DNA from 4 places in the Lysinibacillus sp. FSL R7-0073 genome. Region 3 is predicted to be linked to each of the others. Evidence: riboswitches for the same ligand, from Rfam matches in the RefSeq annotation. Region 3 holds a riboswitch; each other region holds the start of a gene.

Region 1 (4,931 bases), 1.3 Mb from region 3:
AGAAATCTACATCAATTACTGCTACTTCCTCGTCTTCAGCACCAACCCAAAGCACTTCACCCCATGGCTGAATAATCATCGATTGCCCATTAAAGTTTTCTACTTTTCTCGAAATACGGTTAACTGCTATAACAAAGCATTGGTTTTCAATCGCTCGGGCTTGCAGCAATGTTTTCCAATGATCAATTCTTGGTGTCGGCCATTGTGCTGGTACAAACAGCACCTTAGCTCCTTGAAGGGCATGCGCACGTAACCATTCAGGGAAACGAATATCATAGCAAATGACACCAGCCGCCTCAATAGGTCCTAGCGCGAATCGATTCATTTCATCTCCAGCTTCTAAGTAAAGATGCTCGTCCATTAATCGGAAAAGATGGGCCTTGCTATATTCCCCAACAAGTACTCCATTGTTATCAAATGTATACATCGTATTGTAAAACTTGTCGCCCTTTTTTATGGAAACAGAGCCACCGACAATATGTACACTAAGTTCCTTCGCTAAGTGTGCTAAAAATGCTTTTGTACGCTCACCGTTAACGTCCGCCAATTCTGGAAGCTTCTCCAGTGCGTAGCCCGTATTCCACATTTCCGGTAGCACAATAATTTCTGCCCCTAGTTTTGCGGCTTCACGAATCTTGTCCTCTGCCCGTGTAAAATTTTCTTCTACTTTGCCGAAGCCAATGTTTAACTGAATACAACCGATTTTCATATTAATTCCTCCTATAGACAATTAACAAAAAAAGTACTACTATTTGCTTCATATTCTTCAATAATAATTATTATATTCTGAAAAAGGTGATCATGCATGGAATTCTCTAAAAAACTACAGCAATTACCCACTCAATTTTTTGCGGCGCTCGTCCAAAAAGTAAACAATGCCCTGGAAGAAGGACGTGATGTGATTAATCTTGGGCAAGGAAATCCCGACCAACCTACGCCTACTCATATCATTCAAGCATTACAGGAAGCAGCTGAAAATCCTCAAAACCACAAATATTCGCCATTCCGTGGTATCGGCGAATTACGTCAAGCCGCTGCTGACTTTTATAAACGGGAATATGATGTGGAGATTGATCCCGACACTGAAGTAGCCATTCTTGGTGGCACAAAAATTGGTCTTGTTGAGCTACCTTTGGCTGTGTTAAATCCTGGTGATACGATGCTATTACCAGACCCAGGCTATCCAGACTACTTATCTGGAGTTGTATTAGGTGATGTAAATTTTGAAGTAATGCCTCTTTTTGCTGAGAATAATTTCTTACCTGATTATGATGCCCTCCCTAAAGAAGTTAAGGAAAAAGCCAAGTTACTTTACTTAAATTACCCAAATAATCCTACGGGTGGTACAGCAACACTTGAATTTTTTGAAGAAACCATTCGTTTTGCTAAGGAGCATAATATCATCGTATCACATGATTTTGCTTATGGTGCGATTGGATTTGATGGCAATAAACCCATTAGTTTCTTACAGGCCAATGGCGCAAAAGAGGTTGGAATCGAAATGTACACATTATCAAAGACTTATAATATGGCAGGTTGGCGTATAGGCTTTGCTGTTGGTAATGCAGATTTGATTGCCGCGATTAATCTTATTCAAGATCATTTGTTTTGTAGTCAATTTCCTGCTATTCAACAAGCAGCAGCTGTTGCACTTACATCTTCACAGGAATGTGCAGATGAGCTAAGAGCTACCTATGAGCGTCGTCGAAATGTACTATTCGAAGAAGCTCATAGAATCGGCTGGCAAGTAACGGCACCAAAGGGCTCCTTCTTTGCCTGGCTCCCTGTCCCATTAGGTTTTACTAGCGAACAATTTGCTGATATATTGCTCGACAAAGCTGATATTGCGGTAGCCGCAGGTAATGGCTTTGGTCAATATGGGGAAGGCTATGTGCGTATTGGCTTGCTTGTAAGCGAGGAACGTTTACGAGAAGCCATGCATAGAATTGAGCAATTGAACTTATTTTAGCATGGAACAAAATGGAGTCCAGTAGCTTTCACTAGCTACTGGACTTACTATTTTCAATTTTCCTTGGAAGATCTAATCCATGTTCTAATGGATAAAATTGTATGTGACCTGTTTCATCGTCCAACTGACGGATATGCTGAATGCCCTGAACTTCTGCCAGCACTACATCTGCTGTAATGACAATATTCCCACCCTTTAAAAAATGACCGCCTGAAACCACTCCCCATTGATCGCTCATGGAACCATGGAAATGCGTTTCATATTGTGCATCACGCTTACAAACAACTCCTGAACCTTGGATAAACTCGAGTGGCCCCTCTTTCTCGACCACATCACTAAATCGAACTTTAATGTGGGAAGTTTCATCTGGCACTAAATAAACAAAGCTACTTTTTTGAAAACTACCAATACAACTAATTATGGTTGCCGATTCAATTTTATTCTCTTCACAAAGTGCCTCAATTCCTTCAATAATGTCTGTTCCCATGAGAAGACGAGCACTAATCACCTTACCAAATGAACCTATGCCATAATTAACTCTTACGGACATTCTTCACCCTCCTTCGCGACAAAATATTATAACAATATAAAAAATTTTAAAAATATTTATTGACTTACTATACCCTATAAATTATATTAGTTCTATCGGAAATACAAAAATATAATATGAATCTCTTATCAAGAGTAGCTGAGGGACTGGCCCTATGAAGCTCGGCAACCTCCTTTTATGAAGGAAGGTGCTAAATCCTGCAAACGAAATTCGTTTGATAGATAAGAGAGGACTTTTTTCATGAGCCTCTCTTAATTTGTAAGAGAGTTTTTTTTATTTTCAAAAACCGATAAAACAATTTTTGGAGGTCGTTTTCATGAAGAAGAAAAATAAATTTTTAGTAGGTTTAGCAAGTCTTACATTAGTAGCAGCACTAGCGGGCTGTGGCTCTAAAGAAGATAGTAAAGGAAAAAGCGAAGCTATCGATGAAAATAAAATTGTCGTGGGTGTCACTTCAGGACCTCATGAGCAAATTGCAGAGGTAGCTGCTAAAGTCGCAAAGGAAAAAGGTCTAGAAGTAGAACTAAAATCATTTTCTGATTATGTTTTACCAAATACATCCTTAGCTGAAGGTGATCTTGATGCAAACAGCTATCAGCATAAGCCTTTCCTCGATACATTTAATAAAGATCACGATACAGATTTAGTACCGGTTGGCAAAACTATTTTAAATCCAATGGGTATTTACTCTGAAAAATATAAATCATTGGATGACGTTCCTGAAGGCGCAACATTTGGCTTACCGAATGACCCAACAAATGGAGCGCGTGCTCTCTTTGTTTTACAAGAGGCAGGCTATATTAAATTAAAAGATGGAGCGGACTTAACAGCATCCGTTCGTGACGTGGAAGAAAACAAAAAGAATTTAAAATTCATAGAATTAGAAGCTGCACAAATTCCAAAACAGCTTAGTGAAGTAGATGTAGCTGCTATTAATACTAACTTTGCGCTGGAAGCTGGCATTAATCCGCAAGAGGACTCTATTCTTTTAGAATCTACTGACTCTCCATATGTGAACTACATTGTCGTTCGTGCAGAAAATGAAAACGACCCAACGATTAAAAAGTTCATTGAGGCTTATCAATCTGATGAAGTGCGCCAATTCATTGAAGAGGAATTCAAAGGTTCTGTAATCCCTAGCTGGTAATACGTGCGATAAGCTAAAGAATCTGCCAAATTTCCACTATGGAAACCGCGCAGATTCTTGCTTTTTAGAAGTTAAGAAAGGAGCAACCAATCTGATGATTCAATTACAAAATATTTCAAAAGAATATAAGACGAAAAAAGGCAGTATAAAGGCTGTAGATGGCATCAATCTTCATGTAAAAAAAGGGCAAATTCATGGTGTAATTGGGTATAGCGGTGCTGGTAAAAGTACGCTGATTCGTTGTGTTAATTTACTAGAGCGTCCTTCAGCAGGCAAAGTCTTGATTGACAATGTGGATATTACTACCCTTTCACTTCATGACTTACGTCAAACACGACAAAAGATCGGTATGATTTTTCAACATTTTAATCTCTTAAAGACAGCAACGGTTTATAACAATATTGCTGTTCCCTTAAAGCTACTTGGTTATAACGAAACAGACGTCAAAAATCGTGTGGCTAAATATGCCGAAATTGTAGGTTTAACAGAAAAGCTAGATAGCTACCCTAATCAGCTTTCAGGTGGACAAAAGCAACGTGTCGCAATTGCACGCGCTCTAGCGCAAGAGCCTGAAATTTTACTCAGTGATGAAGCAACAAGTGCGCTTGATCCTGAGACTACAGAGGCTATTCTTGAACTATTATTAAAAATTAATCGTGAATTAGGAATTACAATCCTACTGATTACACATGAAATGAATGTCATTCAGAAAGTTTGTGATGAGGTATCTGTTCTAGAAGCAGGGAAAGTAGTTGAATTTGGTACGGCTATCGAGCTCTTTGCAAAACCACAACACCCTACTACAAGAAAGTTCTTAAGTACCATTTCACAACGTAACTTAACTCCTTCTCTTATTGAGCAGTTAAATGTTTCAGGTAGCGTCATTCGTTTAACATTTCTTGGAGAAAGTACTGGTAAGCCATTATTGGCTGAAGTCAGCAAAGTATATGATGTACAACCAAACATTTTAACAGCCAATATTATTGAATTAAAAAACGGCATTGTTGGTAATATTGTGGTGCATTTAAACGGAGAGCCCAACATTGTTCAAAAGGCGCTAACCTATTTTGCAGAGAATGGCGTTACTGTGGAAGAGTTAGGAGGAGAGATCCATGAATAATTTCTTTAATGATTGGTCAGAGGTTATTGGCAAAGCAATTATCGAAACATTTCAAATGGTCGGAATTTCATTATTCTTTTCGATTCTAATTGGTATACCTTTAGGGCTTTTAATTGTTTTAACACGACCTGGTCAATCCTTCGAA
Region 2 (4,931 bases), 1.9 Mb from region 3:
CATCCCTTTTTCTATGTAATAGGCCGGTCCACCACGATATTCAGTATCTTTCTCTTCTTTATAAATTTGCGCTAATGTTGACTCTACATATGCGGTAGCCGCACCAATAAAAGCAATTGCCCACATCCAAAAGACAGCACCAGGTCCACCCATCCCAATAGCTGTTGCAGTACCGGCAATATTCCCTGTACCTACACGACCTGATAGTGCGATAGACATTGCTTGGAAGGAGGAAATCCCCTTTTCTGATTTCTCCCCTTTAAACATTAATACAAACATATCTTTAATAAGCCTTACTTGCAGGAATCTTGTAATGATTGAGAAAAAAAGCCCAATCAACAAGATACCATAAATAAACCAAGGTCCCCATAATATGTCATTCAATTTACCAACAACTACATCCATCTTACCCCTCCAATTTGAATTACCTTACTTTAAGTCACTATATTATTACACTTTTCAGAAAATTACAACATTATATTCAAGTAACAATAATTAAGTAAGTATCCTATTATTTGGAAGTTTTCGAAACTATTTTATTATATATCCAATCCGTCTAAGAGCATTATTGATAAAATCTCGAATATACATAAAAATCTCTTCACGCTCTACTTCATGAAATAAATTATGATAACAATTTGCCCATTCTTTAAATTGAAACTCCGTTAGCTCTTGTTCATGAAGCCAATTGCGCATTTGTCGAGTTTCCGTAATTTTATCTTTTTCAGCTGTCATAATTAACATAGGCATATTAGGAAATTCATGCTTAGGTAGCATAACTAAATTTTTCATCATCTGTTGAAGCTCACGATACCATTTGACTGAAACAACAGACATAAATGGTATATCATCCTTCATTTCCTCTCTACCCTCAACACTGCGCGTTAATGTCTCAAATGTCAGGTCATGAGTCAATTTAACATTTGCTGTTAATGCACTCAAACTCGTTAAAGCATTTGATAATTTACCTGGTAAAAGCTTCAAATGCAGCCAGGGTGATGTCAAAATAATACCTGCACACTCATACTTTTTCTTTTGCATGGTATGAAGAACTAAAGTAGCACCTAGTCCATGCCCTATTACAAAGGTTGGTAAATTATATGAAAAGGCATTCTCAATGAGATTTCTTGTATATTTATTGTACAATTTGAAGTCCTCATCATGGACACGCGCAAATCTTGCATTGATGCCATGATTCGGTAGATCCCCCATGACTATGTGGAAGCCTTCCATTCTTAATTTTTCTATAAGCCATGCATACCAACGGTGGTTTTCATAAGCACCATGAAGAATAGCAATCACAGCCTTTGCTTGTCCATCAGCTTCCCATTTCCACATTCACATAGTCCTCCTAAAAAATAATTACACTTTGATTATATCGAAATAACAGCACATTTTAATTTTATATTTCCTTAAAGTTGTGTATTTGATACGATAATACTATATCTACAGAAAGAAAGAGGCGATTCTCATGATTTATCCATTTAAAGATAAAACACCAAAGATCGATCCATCTGTTTTTATTGCCGATTATGCAACTGTTACTGGAGACGTAACAATTGGAGCTGAAACAACTATTTGGTTTAATACCGTGATCCGCGGTGATGTTTCCCCAACAATTATTGGTAAACGGGTAAGTATCCAAGATCTTTGCTGCTTACATCAAAGTCCTAGGTTTCCACTCATTATTGAAGATGAGGTAACAGTAGGCCACCAAGTAACTTTACATAGCTGTACCATTCGAAAAAATGCCTTAATCGGTATGGGCTCCATTATTTTAGACGGAGCAGAGATTGGAGAGGGTGCATTTATTGGAGCCGGAAGTCTCGTGCCTCCTGGTAAAGTCATACCTCCAAATAGCTTAGCATTAGGTCGTCCAGCGAAAGTTGTCCGAGAATTAAACGCTGAGGATAAAGAGGATATGGAACGTATCGTACGTGAATACGCAGAAAAAGGTCAGTATTATAAATCTCTACAAAAATAAAAGCTTATAAAGAAATTGATCCATTATAAAAAATCCCCGCTTTCCATGACAATTTTCAAGGAATAAAGGCGAGGCATTTTTGCAAAAAAACAAAAGGGGCAGAAAAGCCCCTTTTGTTCATAATACATTAGAATAATTTTCTAACGACTTCAGCACTTTAGCACAATAGTTTACAGACGTGCTTTTACGCGTAATGCGTCAGCTTTATCAGTTTGTTCCCATGGTACATTTAAATCTGTACGACCAAAGTGACCATAGGCTGCAGTTTGTTTATAAATTGGACGACGAAGATCAAGCATTTTAATAATACCTGCTGGGCGTAAATCAAATAGCTCACGAACCCATTCTACGATTTCGCTTTCCTTCACTTTTCCTGTACCAAATGTATCAACAGCAATGGAAACAGGCTGTGCCACACCAATTGCATAAGCCAGTTGTACTTCAGCGCGTTCTGCTAAACCAGCTGCTACAATATTTTTAGCTACATAACGTGCCGCATAGGCAGCTGAACGGTCAACTTTTGTTGCATCCTTACCTGAGAATGCACCGCCACCGTGTCGTGCATAGCCACCGTATGTATCAACAATTATCTTACGGCCCGTTAAACCAGCATCTCCTTTTGGCCCACCAATGACGAAACGGCCAGTCGGATTGATAAAGTATTTTGTGTTTGTATCTAATAATTCGCTTGGCACCACAGGAGCAATCACAAGTTGTTTTAGATCAGCCTGAATTTGTTCAAGTGTTGCTTCTTCATCATGCTGTGTTGAAATAACAATTGTATCGACACGTACAGGTACGTTATTGTCATCGTACTCAATTGTTACTTGTGTTTTACCATCGGGGCGTAAATAAGCTAGCTCACCAGATTTACGAACTTCAGTTAAACGACGTGCTAACTTATGAGCTAAGCTAATTGGTAATGGCATTAGCTCAGGTGTTTCATTACATGCATAGCCAAACATTAAGCCTTGGTCCCCTGCACCAATTGCTTCAATATCTGCATCTGTCATAGAACCCTCACGAGCCTCTAAAGCTTGGTCAACACCTTGAGCAATATCTGGAGATTGCTCACCAATTGCTACAAGTACCGCTAAGTTTTCAGCATCAAAGCCATATTTTCCACGTGTATATCCGATTTCTGCAACAGTATCACGTACAATACCTTTGATATCTACATAAGTAGAAGTAGTAATTTCTCCTGCTACTAATACTAATCCTGTTGTTACAGTTGTCTCACACGCTACACGTGCATTTGGATCTTCTGCTAAAATAGCATCTAAAATGGCATCCGAAATCTGGTCACAAATTTTATCTGGATGCCCTTCTGTTACACTTTCTGATGTAAACAGTCGACGTTTTGTCATTTAGTTTTCCTCCTATTACTCTTACAAAAAGTATTTGAATACGGTACTCATTACCCATGTCAAGTCCGCTCCTAAGGATTGAACTCTCAAGCCGCTGTTGTTGTCATTTCACTTTACGTGAAAAAATAACTGCTACTTTTAACACGAGGATTTCGAAAGATCCGTCATTATAATAAGGAAAGAACTACATATACTTACCTTTACATTGATTTTTAACAATAAAAAAATCCTTTACTCACGTTACTATACATGAGGAAAGGAATAATGACTTCGTTACCTTTCACTCTTATCGTTCAAGGGATTTTCCCTTGCATCAGGTTGGCACCAACGCATGTCGTGAAATAATTCATGCAGGTTGCCGGGTTTCACAGGGCCTGACCCTCCACCAGCTCGGGATAAGAGTATCCGTTCAATTTTCATGTTACTGAAAAGGTAGAACGTTGTCAAATATTTTCTTATGTATTACTGTATAGTAAGGAAGGAACAAATAATCGCCATAAAAATTTTCATTCTTGGGTGATGATGTAAACAGAAGAAAATTAATCCCTACAACATACCTAGCATCTTGTGGTAACATATGTGTGGCTCAAATTTTAGACAATTTACTGTAGCATTGAATGTTTTCTACTCGAAAAACATTATTTTTTGTCAGTTTATTGAAAAGTAATAAAAACTCTAAAATAATTTCTTAATTAGTATAGATTATTTAACCAATTGTGTTATACTATTTTTGAAATTAAGAAAAAATCCCTCTAAATCAAGGGAATACTATAAAAAAGGATGGTATTTAATCGATGAATTCAGTAGAAATTGCAAACGAACTGAAGGAATTATTAAGCGGCGGTAACATTAACGTTCAACTTTCAGTACCACAATTAGCAGAAAAAGCTACTTCTCGTGGTGAGGCAATGTTAACAGTAGATGGCGCAGTTCGTGCAGAAACTGGCAAATACACTGGTCGTTCACCTAAAGATAAATATACAGTAGAAGAAGAAAGCACAAAAGATCAAATTGACTGGGGTAAAGTCAATCAACCAATTTCCTCTGAAGTGTTCGATAACCTGTATGTAAAAGTAATAAAATATTTAAAAGAACAAGATGAATTATTTGTATTCAAAGGCTTTGCTGGTGCTGACAAAGATTCACAATTAAGCATCCAAGTTATTAATGAATACGCTTGGCACAACCTTTTCGCTCATCAATTATTTATCCGTCCAACTAAAGACGAATTAGCTTCGCATGTTGCAGACTTCACTGTCATCTCAGCTCCTAACTTTAAAGCAGATCCTGCGGTTGACGGTACTGCTTCTGAAACATTCATCATTGTATCACTTGAAAAGAAAATTATCTTAATTGGTGGTACTGAATATGCTGGTGAAATGAAAAAATCTATTTTCGGTATTATGAACTACTTATTACCACAACAAGGTATCCTTTCTATGCACTGTTCAGCAAACGTTGGTGAAGCTGGCGACGTAGCATTATTCTTCGGTCTATCTGGTACTGGTAAAACAACATTATCCGCTGATCCAGACCGTAAGCTTATCGGTGACGATGAACACGGCTGGTCTAATAATGGT
Region 3 (4,931 bases):
TTTAATTGATGAAGGGCATCAGCTAGTCCTACAGTCACAGTCGACTTCCCTTCACCTGCTGGGGTTGGACTAATAGCTGACACTAATACAACCTTTGCGTCCTCACCTTGAGCTGTAATTTTTAATGGGTCAATCTTCGCTTTGTAGCGGCCATACTGCTCAAGTGCATCCTCTGGAATACCTGCAGCATTGGCAATTTCCGTAATAGGTTTGATCACTGCTTGACTCGCGATTTCTAAATCTGATAATGGTTGATTTTTCGTTGTCATTTGGCATCCTACTTTCTATGTTGGTCATTTCCATTATAGTCTTAATTGTGAAAAAAAAGAAAGTCAGATATGCTAGCATTCCGACAATCAATTGACATTTTTGTTCAATTCATGTATGTTCTAAGAGAAAATGCAATTTTTTCACATTTTATCATTGATAGCACGACTTTATTAACTTTATTTTACATTCAAGCGCATTGGAGGCGAATGCTTATGCAACATGGGATCGTAAAGTGGTTCAATAATGAAAAGGGTTATGGCTTTATTGAATGTGATGATGGAGAAGATGTATTTGTACATTTTACGGGCATCCAGGAGGAAGGCTTCCGTACACTTGAAGAAGGTCAAAAGGTTTCATTTGATGTTGTGGAAGGCAATCGCGGCCCGCAAGCATCAAATGTTGTAAAATTATAAGCTACAAAATAGTAAGTGGATGAAGTATTTGAAAATAGCTCAATCCGCTTTTTTACATGTTTGCACATAAAAATCCACTTCAACAATTGAAGTGGATTTTTAATTTATCTATTAATCCAATAAAAAGCACCTGGGCAAACTAATGTTTCCTTTGTTCGGTGTGGATCTTTCAGTGTTACACCGATTGGCCCTTCTTTTAAATGCCCAAGCGTCATGCTAGATGCTGCCGCCTCCTCATAAAAATCCAAGCGCATATTCGGTAGCTGTAGAGATATAAACTGCTCATGCTGCTCAAAATCGGGTAATTGTAATACCTTCTGCCAAAGCTGCACCGTTTCCTCCACATCCTTGACAAAAAACTGGATGGATTCCATTGTAATGGCTTGTTTTTCATCGATCGCGCCACTAGCCTTTAATTGAGCCAAACGTTCCTCATCGTCATCTGCCCATTCAATTAAGAATGGAAAATCCACTGAAAGGCCAGACATGCCAAAATGCAATAGCTTCCATTCAATTATCGTGCCGTCTGGTCTTGTGCGGCTACAAGCATCCGGACCATATACTTCATAGCCCAATGCACGCAATCGTTGACCCTCGTCTTCAATATTTTTAGTGCGCAAGGCAATTCGTGAAAATCCTTGGCGCTCATGATCACGTTTAAACGTATAATGTAGGGAATATGGGTACAGGGCCGCTTGCTCAAATAAATCACGATCATAAATAGCGATTTGTTCAATATAGCTTAAGCCAAAATAGCTTAGCGTATTGTAAGTCCCCCACATCGTGTGTTGACCACCGTTCACTGTATGGACATTTCGTTTATTGAAGAAAACCTTTATATTTTCCGGTGATTCTACTTGATGTACCAGATGATCAAAATATAAAGTCATGGCAATTCCCCTTTCTTTCCCCCATTAGCTTTACCTGGATGTGTAATTGATTTAATATTTACTTAAGAAAAGGAGTTACTATATGGTATGAAAAAAAGTGCAATTTACCTACTAACTCCGTTAACTAATTTATTACTAACTATAAAGAGGTGATTTGAATGACAGATCATGTAGCTGCTTTTAAATTGGCATTAGGTAACTATCCTACAGGTGTAACGGTTGTTACAGCATGTCATGAAACGAATCCAATTGGCTTAACAGTCAATTCTTTTGCATCTGTTTCCATTGACCCACTACTTATTTTATGGTCACTCGATAAAAAATCTCAGCTCTATCCTTACTTTATGAGTGCGGAAAAATTCGCTGTTAATATGTTAGCGAGTGATCAAGAGCATTTATGTACATTATTTGCAAGTAAAGTCCCGGATCGCTTTGCTCAAGCAAAATGGTCTATTTCTTCTTTAGGGCTACCGATTTTACATGATACAGCAGCTATTTTACAATGTAAATCATTTCAGCAGATAGATGCAGGTGATCACACTATTTTTATTGGGCAAGTGCTAGATATTACTAATACTCAAAAGGAACCGCTTCTCTATCATCGCCGTCATATCGGTCAGATTCCAAAAAGCTTTTATAGCTAATGCCATAAAAAAAGGGCCACTTGTAAGCAACGGAAATCATGCTTATTGGTGGCCTTTTCACATCGTTCAACTGAAATGATCATTTATTTCTTCTGAGGAAATCTCTGCTTTTCAAGCCTATTAATTTGAACAATTACACCATCCTGAATCGTAATATGCACTTCACCAAATTCAAGATTTTGAATGGCCTTTGCAATAGCCTCTAACTTCTTATCTTCTACCTTTGCCGACTGAGCCATACGATACACCCCTTCTTTATCATCCTTGTTGTACAAAAGAGGCCAATGCATCAAGCTGATTGATAGCCCCTCCTATCTCTCAGATACATCTGTTGGAATTGGCACCTATTTTTCGGTTGCCGTGGCTTCATTGGGCCAAGTCCCTCCACCTATCTTGATAAGAGTACTGCGTTTCTTGAAAATAATTCTATAATTCTGTTATACGATTGTCAATATAAAATATTAGAAAACCTAGCTGAATACTTTGTAATGATTATTTTTGATTAGAAAACTATCTATATCTAAAGTATTTTATGCCTAATCAGTGAGAAATAGATGGCTATCCATTAATTTATTACGAACTCCATTTCCTCATCATGAATTCAAGAGGACCTCGACGATGTTTAGCTCTCCACCATACAGAAACAAACACACATCCTAAAAAGTAACAGCAGGCGTATAGCATGGAAAAAGCAAGCGTTTGATTCTCCAACTTTTGGCAAACAATTAATATTCCAATCCCAATAAAAACATGGCCAACATAATGCGTTAAAGACATTTGTCCCGTTAAGATCAAAGCTTCAATCACTTTATTTTTAGATGTCTCAACAAGATAGATGGAGCCTACGATAAGGACAATAGCTGAAGCCGAATTAGATAGAACATACATCATATTCGGGGGAATCGGTCCCGTATCAAATAAATACAATGCACTCTCTACATCTAATAAATGGATCGTTGTCATCTTAATAAATATCGTTGAAAAAGTCTCCGTCATTATGACTAGCAATAAACCAGTCACAAATAGGATTTTTCTTAATGTACGATTTGTTAAATCAAATGTGCCGATTAACATGCCCATCAGAAAGAAACAAACCCAGGGGAATAGTGGGTGATAGCCATTAAACATCAAATTTCTTATAAATCCTGCTGGTGTCCAAAAATCCAGATACTCTAGTAATATATATGTTGGATGCCAACCAGCAAGGTAATTAAATTGAATTTGAAGCCATTGTGAAAGGATGAGGATGACACCGATTATGAACATCATCCATTTCTTAGATTGGGCAATCAAACATGCGGCAACAAACATATACACGCCATAATAATGTAATATATCTCCTGTCCAACCGACCGCATATAGTACTATCCCTATCACGAATAACAAAAATGACCTCTTCCACAAAGTAAGTCGATTCTCGCGAAGAAGCATTGGGTCCTTAGTCTCTCTAGCGTGACGAGTCATTAAAGCTGTCCCTATTCCTGCTAGCATGACAAATACGGCCGAGGCACGCCCCTCAAACATATTTTGTAAAGCAATCAACCATGTTGAACCATTCGTTGTAGAACCCGTTACGACACCAAAATTGACAATAAACATACCAAGCATAGCGAGAGCTCTTGCAAAATCAAGACCTTCAATGCGCCGATCATCATTTCTTTTTGTCATCTTTGCCCCCTTGGATAACGCTATGTACAGCCTCCTTCCAAATAGCTCTATAGTTCAATTGGTTACCTGTTAACATGAAATTACCGATATTATCATAGACCAAGGCTAGCATCTGTGCCTTTGCTTCTATATTGGGAGTATCCTCTAGAACTCCTAGCCGCACGCCCCATTGTAGGACTTCAACAAAGCTTGTTAAAAAGCTTGTTTCTAGCTCTACTAATTGTTTCTTATAGCTTTCATCGCGAGCTGCTAAAAGTACATATTGGTTAAATATTTTATTAAAATAAGGATCCTTGCCCTGCGCCTCAATAGACTTATAGCCCAGCTCGAGTAATTCCTCCTTGAAATTAACAGGAGAAAGCTCTTTATAATCCACAGCGACATCCTGTTCAATTACTTTATACAGTTCATCAAATAAGTAGGCGATTAATTGATCCTTTGATTGAAAATAATAATAAATGGCTGGTTTTGATATACCAACCTCTGCAGCAATCATGGCTAAGCTAGTTTTTTCAAACCCTTTTTCTGCAAACATCACATAAGCAACTTCTATAATCTTTTGAAAAGTTTGTTCTTTATTCCCCATCATAACCCTCCTTTTTTACCGACCGTTAAGTAAATATTAAATGATACTCAACTTTTAGACAAGAAAAAACTGTGTAGAACTATTTCTCTACACAGTTCACATTTATTGATGTTGTAAATACATCATTAAAGCTTCGGCTGTTTTTTGCTTGCCCATTACTTTCATAGGCTGTCCATCAGCAGGTACAATCCAATGGGGCTCGTCCCCGCCATATAAAGATTGAGAGCTATTTGCCACCATCAATTGAGCATGAGCTGTTTCCATTCGCAGTCGTGCACGTGCTAATAAAAACTCCTCATCATCGGTCGCTTCTAGCTTAAACCCTACTAACGTTACATTTGGCTGCCAGCCCTTAATTTGCCCTAAGACTTTTGGCGCCTTTTTAAAATGAATAATAGGTGGCTCATCGGAAGGCATTTTCCCCGCTTCCTCCATCAAGTTCCCTGATTGATCATATACT
Region 4 (4,931 bases), 970 kb from region 3:
ATCATCATCAGAAAAAGGAGTATCACATCTTGGGAATTACTGAAATCATGAGCAACATCAAAATTTTGATGCTGCCCGTCATCATAATTATTGGCCTTGAATTTTTACTAATTGGACTTTATTTCTTTTATTATCAAAGACGACGATCAGATCACCAAAAACAAATTCCTGTAAAGAAGCTTCTTCTTGGTGCAATCTTTATCGGATATATTGTATTTGTTTTGGAGCTAACAGTGATTGGCCGTGGCACTTCACATTTCATGCAGTTGAACCTTCAGCCATTCAGCGGTTATATAGACGCGTGGAAAAAATACTCTTTACGTGATCTCCAAAATTGTCTATTTAATATATTAATGTTTGTACCATTAGGAATGCTTTTACCTTTAATTATGGCTAAATTTAAAGAGTTTAAGTGGCTTCTTCTAGTAGTTGTAGGTGCGACAGCCTCTATCGAAACTTATCAGGCACTTTCAGGAGCAGGGATTTTTGAGCTTGATGATTTAATCAATAACTCACTTGGCGGTATTATTGGCTACCAATTATACAAACTTGTCGCTTCTATTGTCCATAACAAAAAGGTAAAGGTGAAAACACTGATTGGAAACCTTGCTATACCTCTATTGATGGGCTTAATCTTTATCGTTATGAACATTGTCTACGCCCAACAGGAGTTTGGTCATCTAGCAATAAACGCATATACAAAATCAAAAATGTCAGATGTTCATGTATCCACATCATTGGAATTAAGCGCAGCACCCATCGTTGCTCCTGTCTATAAGAAAATCATTCAAGAGGATGACGTAAAAGACCTATTACAACAGAAACTAGGATTATCAGAGATGAATGCATCTGATGCCAAGGACAATGACGAAACGCTAGTGGAAGATAAGAATGGGGTCCCGTATACATTGGTTACAAATAATTCAGAGGGACAATGGTGGTTAACCGAGAATAATTATACGCCGGAGCAAACTTCAGCTGAAGGGCAAGAAGAAAAGGCGAAGTCATTGATGGATGAACTTTCTATACTACCACCTCAAGATGCAGAATTTGCTGTACAGGAGAATGGTGAATTTGAATGGACATTACCAGACCGTCCTGATGTAAATAAAGATTACTGGACTGGAGATGCCAGTCTTGGCCTAAAGCCGGATGGTCACATCTATTCATTAACATACAGTCTTCATGAAAATCAATTTATACGGGAGGTAAATATACTGTCTCCTGCAGAAATATATGAACGAATAAAGGAAGGCGATTTTCCTCAAATAAAGTATAACGCACTCGTACAGGAGGAAGACCTGATTATAAAAAAAGGAGACCAAATTGAGATTGAATCGATTGAGCTTTCGTATATGTATGATACAAAAGGATTCTATCAGCCCATATACAATGTTTCTGGCAAGTTCAACGACAATGATTGGTTTACTTTAATTCAGGCAAGAAAGTAACAGCTCGTTCCAAATACTTAAGCAAAGCCCAGGCTTCAATTAATAGAGCAACTGGGCTTTTTTATTTTCGACTGTAAGGGGCTTCGATGACGAAAAATCAAATCTATGAGCGTGAACAATTAGAAATGTTAACGAATGATCAATTAGGTTTAGAGAGCATCTATCTTCAAAGAGTATGTTGAATTTGGTAGTATATTACCAAATACTAAAAATGACAAAAGTCATCGAGAGTGAACTTCTCAACGGCTTTTGTCTACAGTCTGAAAATAAAGTTTAGGCTTTCTTTTTTTTCGGGTATCCAATGAGTATCGCTATCACACCACAAATACCAATAAGAATTGGATAGAAAGAGTACGGCAAGATACTAACTGGCGATATTTTAGCTACGCTTGCGGCTACAAGGAATTGGGCTCCGTATGGGAGAAGACCTTGGACTGTACAGGAGAAAATATCTAAAATACTTGCGGACTTTCTCGGCTCAATCTCATACTGGTCAGCAATATTTTTGGCAAGCGGCCCGGCAATTAAAATAGCAATTGTATTATTAGCCGTAGATAAATTAGTTAGACCCACAAGACCAGCTATACCAAATTCAGCACCCTTCTGCGATTTAATCCTGCGCGTTGCAAGACGGAGCAAAAAGTCAATTCCACCATTAAATTTAATAACCTCCACCATTCCAGCTATTAATATAGCTAGAAAGGCGATTTCATACATCCCTTCCATTCCTTCGCCAATCTTTTGTATAAGGCTCATTATGTGATAGCTGCCATCTGCTAAGCCAACAGCACCGGCGAGAATAATCCCTAATGCAAGAACGAGGAAAACATTCATTCCAGATAACGCTAAAATAATAACTAAAACATAGGGAATAATTTTTATCCAATTATAGCTTAGATGCTCTACTTGAGCTGCTTCCCCGGATGTCATAAACCCTAAAATAATGCTTGTGATAATAGCTGCCGGCAATACAATCCAAAAATTGACCTTAAATTTGTCCTTCATTTGCGCGCCTTGTGAACGAACGGCAGTAATAGTAGTATCTGAAATAAAAGATAAATTATCACCAAACATCGAACCGCCTACAACCGCTGCCATCACTAAAGCAATAGATAGCTCCGTAAGATCGCTTATCCCAACTCCAATTGGCGCCAGCGCAACAATCGTCCCCACTGATGTACCCATGGATAGAGAGATGAAACAGGCAATGATGAATAAACCTACGATAAGCAGGTTTTGCGGAATAATCGATAAAGCAAAGTTAACAGTGGAATCTACGGCCCCCATCCCCTTCGCTACCTCTGAAAATGCCCCTGCTAATAGAAAAATAATAACCATCAGCATGACATTTAAATTTCCCGCACCTTGGCAAAAAATATCAACCTTTCGGGAAAACGATTCTTTTCGATTCATCGCTAGAGCTACAGCACCCGAAATGCTGATGGCTACAATGACAGGGAACGCATAAAAATCACCCATTATAACCCCTGAACCAATAAATAAAATCATAAAAACAACAAATGGGATTAGCGCCCATGGATTCTCTTTCTTCATTGTCTACCTCCAAAAATTAAAAATCAGCCATGTTTTTTATTTTTTCACCATAAAAAAGGCCTCATCTTGAAATAACAAGAAGAGGCCTTATATTTAAAACGCTCCTCTTATCTATCAAGAACATTGCTTGCTGGATTTGGCACAGTAACTTAATAGTTCCGCTGCCGAGATTTCATCGGGCCAGTCCCTCCATCTCTCTTGATAAGAAGAAAAAATATTATTTTTGACACAATATTAAAATACTAAAATAAAATATCCATAATTGCAACATGTTTTTAATTAGAAAAAATTCTCAGAATTATCATCAAGTGCGGAATTCAACTTTTTAGACTAATAATACGAAGCTTTGAATGGACACATAAACCGAAAAGATAAATACCCCGACTAGAAACCAACCATATAATTTTCTCTCTCGCCGAAATTCATTAATTCCTAATGTTAACATAAATAAACCTAGAAAAAGGATCATTAAAAAGTTTAGCCGATAATCATGTGGCATAAGTCCGTAAATGGAAAGCGTGATGCCTATCATTGATAAAATAATTTGTACTGTTTTTAACAAAATAATCCCCCTTTTTGCTTGAACGAATACTATCAATTATCTAACCTTTTTTGAATAAACAAATTCTATGATGGGTGAGATGACAAATGTAAGCCCAACAACTAAGATCAAGGGATATTTTTCATGTCATTTAAATCATGCTTTGCCTTTTAACCTTCCAAGCTTTCCGAGATACGTTTGCGCCTAAAAAGCTAAATTTACATGGAGAAGCGATTGAAAAGACATCATTATGGGCCTATTTTTTTACAGGTGTTTGGTTAGTAGTTTCTGCACCAACTGCAATCGTTTGGTTCGCAATGGTTGGTGGCAGTGTAGCATGTACAACTATTGGACATTCAGCTACTGAAAGCTTACTTCCCTTCTTCTTCGGATTTATCACCGTTTCAATCCTTTGGGGGCTAATCCTTTCATATTTAAGTAGCATAGGTGGTAAAATAATGGGGAAAAGGCTTATGTAAATATGTTCGTTTATTTCAGGATTACTCTTTTTGTACGTTACTTTTTATGTATTCTGGAATGGTTTTGAAAAACCTATGTTTTTAATGTTGGTGGCAGAGAAAAAATAAGCGCTTATCCGTGTGTTTATATCTGTCACATTAGCACATTTCATTGCATGATGCCTGCCAAATACTAGTAGTGGTGGTAGAGGGCTAGATTACCCCATAAATTAATTCTCTTAAAATCTCATAAAACAAAAAACCAGATGCCCCTCATAGAAGAGCGCCTGGTTTTATTGTGAAAGTGAATCTTACTAACTTACTTAGTTTTGATTCGTATTAATACTACGCTAAGTTGGGGCGTGGAACAAGTTAAAATATTTTCCATTCAATTTTTGGTAGGAATTTATGTTTTTTCGAGCATAGGAGTTACGCATGTCCTATGTATTTTGCAAGTAGGAAACCTACAAAAAAGACTAGATACCTACATAATTTATGCAAGTTCTAGCCTTTTAAGTGAAAGTGAATCTTACTAATTAATATTGCTTAGCTTTAGATTCATTTATGAATACGAATAAACAGCTAAAAGGTTTCATTATTTGTCCTATTTTTTCGTAAAAAATAGGATTACCCGCACAAAAAGACCAGGAAGTCACGAAATAAGTGAATCCTGGTCTTTTTGAGAAAAGTGAATGTTACTAGCTTGCTTTAGTTTTTTTGTATTCTACTAATGAGATAGACGGTTGACGTTGCAATAAGTTACATAAAATTTAAAAATATTTTAATCGATTACTTGAATGGCAAAACCAAATATACCCTCTCCCCCATCTTCTGTAATACTACCTTTTTTATAAATAAAAATATCCAATTATATTTTAATCACATTCAAACTGCTGGATATACACAAAAACTTGACAAAAAAATTTA

What was found. A riboswitch is a leader RNA that binds a small molecule or an ion and turns the genes downstream of it on or off. The one in region 3 is predicted to bind S-adenosylmethionine.
Region 1: another riboswitch for S-adenosylmethionine. It lies ahead of MKY88_RS02200 (MetQ/NlpA family ABC transporter substrate-binding protein); the one in region 3 lies ahead of MKY88_RS08325 (YezD family protein).
Region 2: another riboswitch for S-adenosylmethionine. It lies ahead of metK (methionine adenosyltransferase); the one in region 3 lies ahead of MKY88_RS08325 (YezD family protein).
Region 4: another riboswitch for S-adenosylmethionine. It lies ahead of MKY88_RS13550 (Na+/H+ antiporter NhaC family protein); the one in region 3 lies ahead of MKY88_RS08325 (YezD family protein).

What each region holds. Positions count from the first base shown of each region.
Region 1 covers NZ_JBBPAS010000001.1:463,818-468,748, reverse strand. Annotated here, with positions in the region: gene MKY88_RS02215 (carbon-nitrogen family hydrolase) at 1-709, opposite strand, end outside; gene MKY88_RS02210 (pyridoxal phosphate-dependent aminotransferase) at 806-1,969, shown strand; gene MKY88_RS02205 (PPC domain-containing DNA-binding protein) at 2,001-2,519, opposite strand; SAM riboswitch class I at 2,642-2,747, shown strand; gene MKY88_RS02200 (MetQ/NlpA family ABC transporter substrate-binding protein) at 2,836-3,666, shown strand; gene MKY88_RS02195 (methionine ABC transporter ATP-binding protein) at 3,761-4,786, shown strand; gene MKY88_RS02190 (methionine ABC transporter permease) at 4,779-4,931, shown strand, end outside.
Region 2 covers NZ_JBBPAS010000001.1:3,683,777-3,688,707, forward strand. Annotated here, with positions in the region: gene MKY88_RS18390 (alanine/glycine:cation symporter family protein) at 1-405, opposite strand, end outside; gene MKY88_RS18395 (alpha/beta hydrolase) at 532-1,338, opposite strand; gene MKY88_RS18400 (gamma carbonic anhydrase) at 1,472-1,984, shown strand; gene metK (methionine adenosyltransferase) at 2,155-3,351, opposite strand; SAM riboswitch class I at 3,635-3,753, opposite strand; gene pckA (phosphoenolpyruvate carboxykinase (ATP)) at 4,146-4,931, shown strand, end outside.
Region 3 covers NZ_JBBPAS010000001.1:1,748,958-1,753,888, reverse strand. Annotated here, with positions in the region: gene MKY88_RS08345 (formate--tetrahydrofolate ligase) at 1-269, opposite strand, end outside; gene MKY88_RS08340 (cold-shock protein) at 483-683, shown strand; gene MKY88_RS08335 (VOC family protein) at 788-1,573, opposite strand; gene MKY88_RS08330 (flavin reductase family protein) at 1,732-2,217, shown strand; gene MKY88_RS08325 (YezD family protein) at 2,301-2,456, opposite strand; SAM riboswitch class I at 2,526-2,620, opposite strand; gene MKY88_RS08320 (DUF418 domain-containing protein) at 2,791-3,885, opposite strand; gene MKY88_RS08315 (TetR/AcrR family transcriptional regulator) at 3,869-4,471, opposite strand; gene MKY88_RS08310 (phosphopantothenoylcysteine decarboxylase domain-containing protein) at 4,574-4,931, opposite strand, start outside.
Region 4 covers NZ_JBBPAS010000001.1:2,716,724-2,721,654, forward strand. Annotated here, with positions in the region: gene MKY88_RS13545 (VanZ family protein) at 30-1,451, shown strand; gene MKY88_RS13550 (Na+/H+ antiporter NhaC family protein) at 1,725-3,005, opposite strand; SAM riboswitch class I at 3,110-3,213, opposite strand; gene MKY88_RS13555 (DUF3953 domain-containing protein) at 3,331-3,567, opposite strand; gene MKY88_RS24625 (LysE family transporter) at 3,705-4,025, shown strand.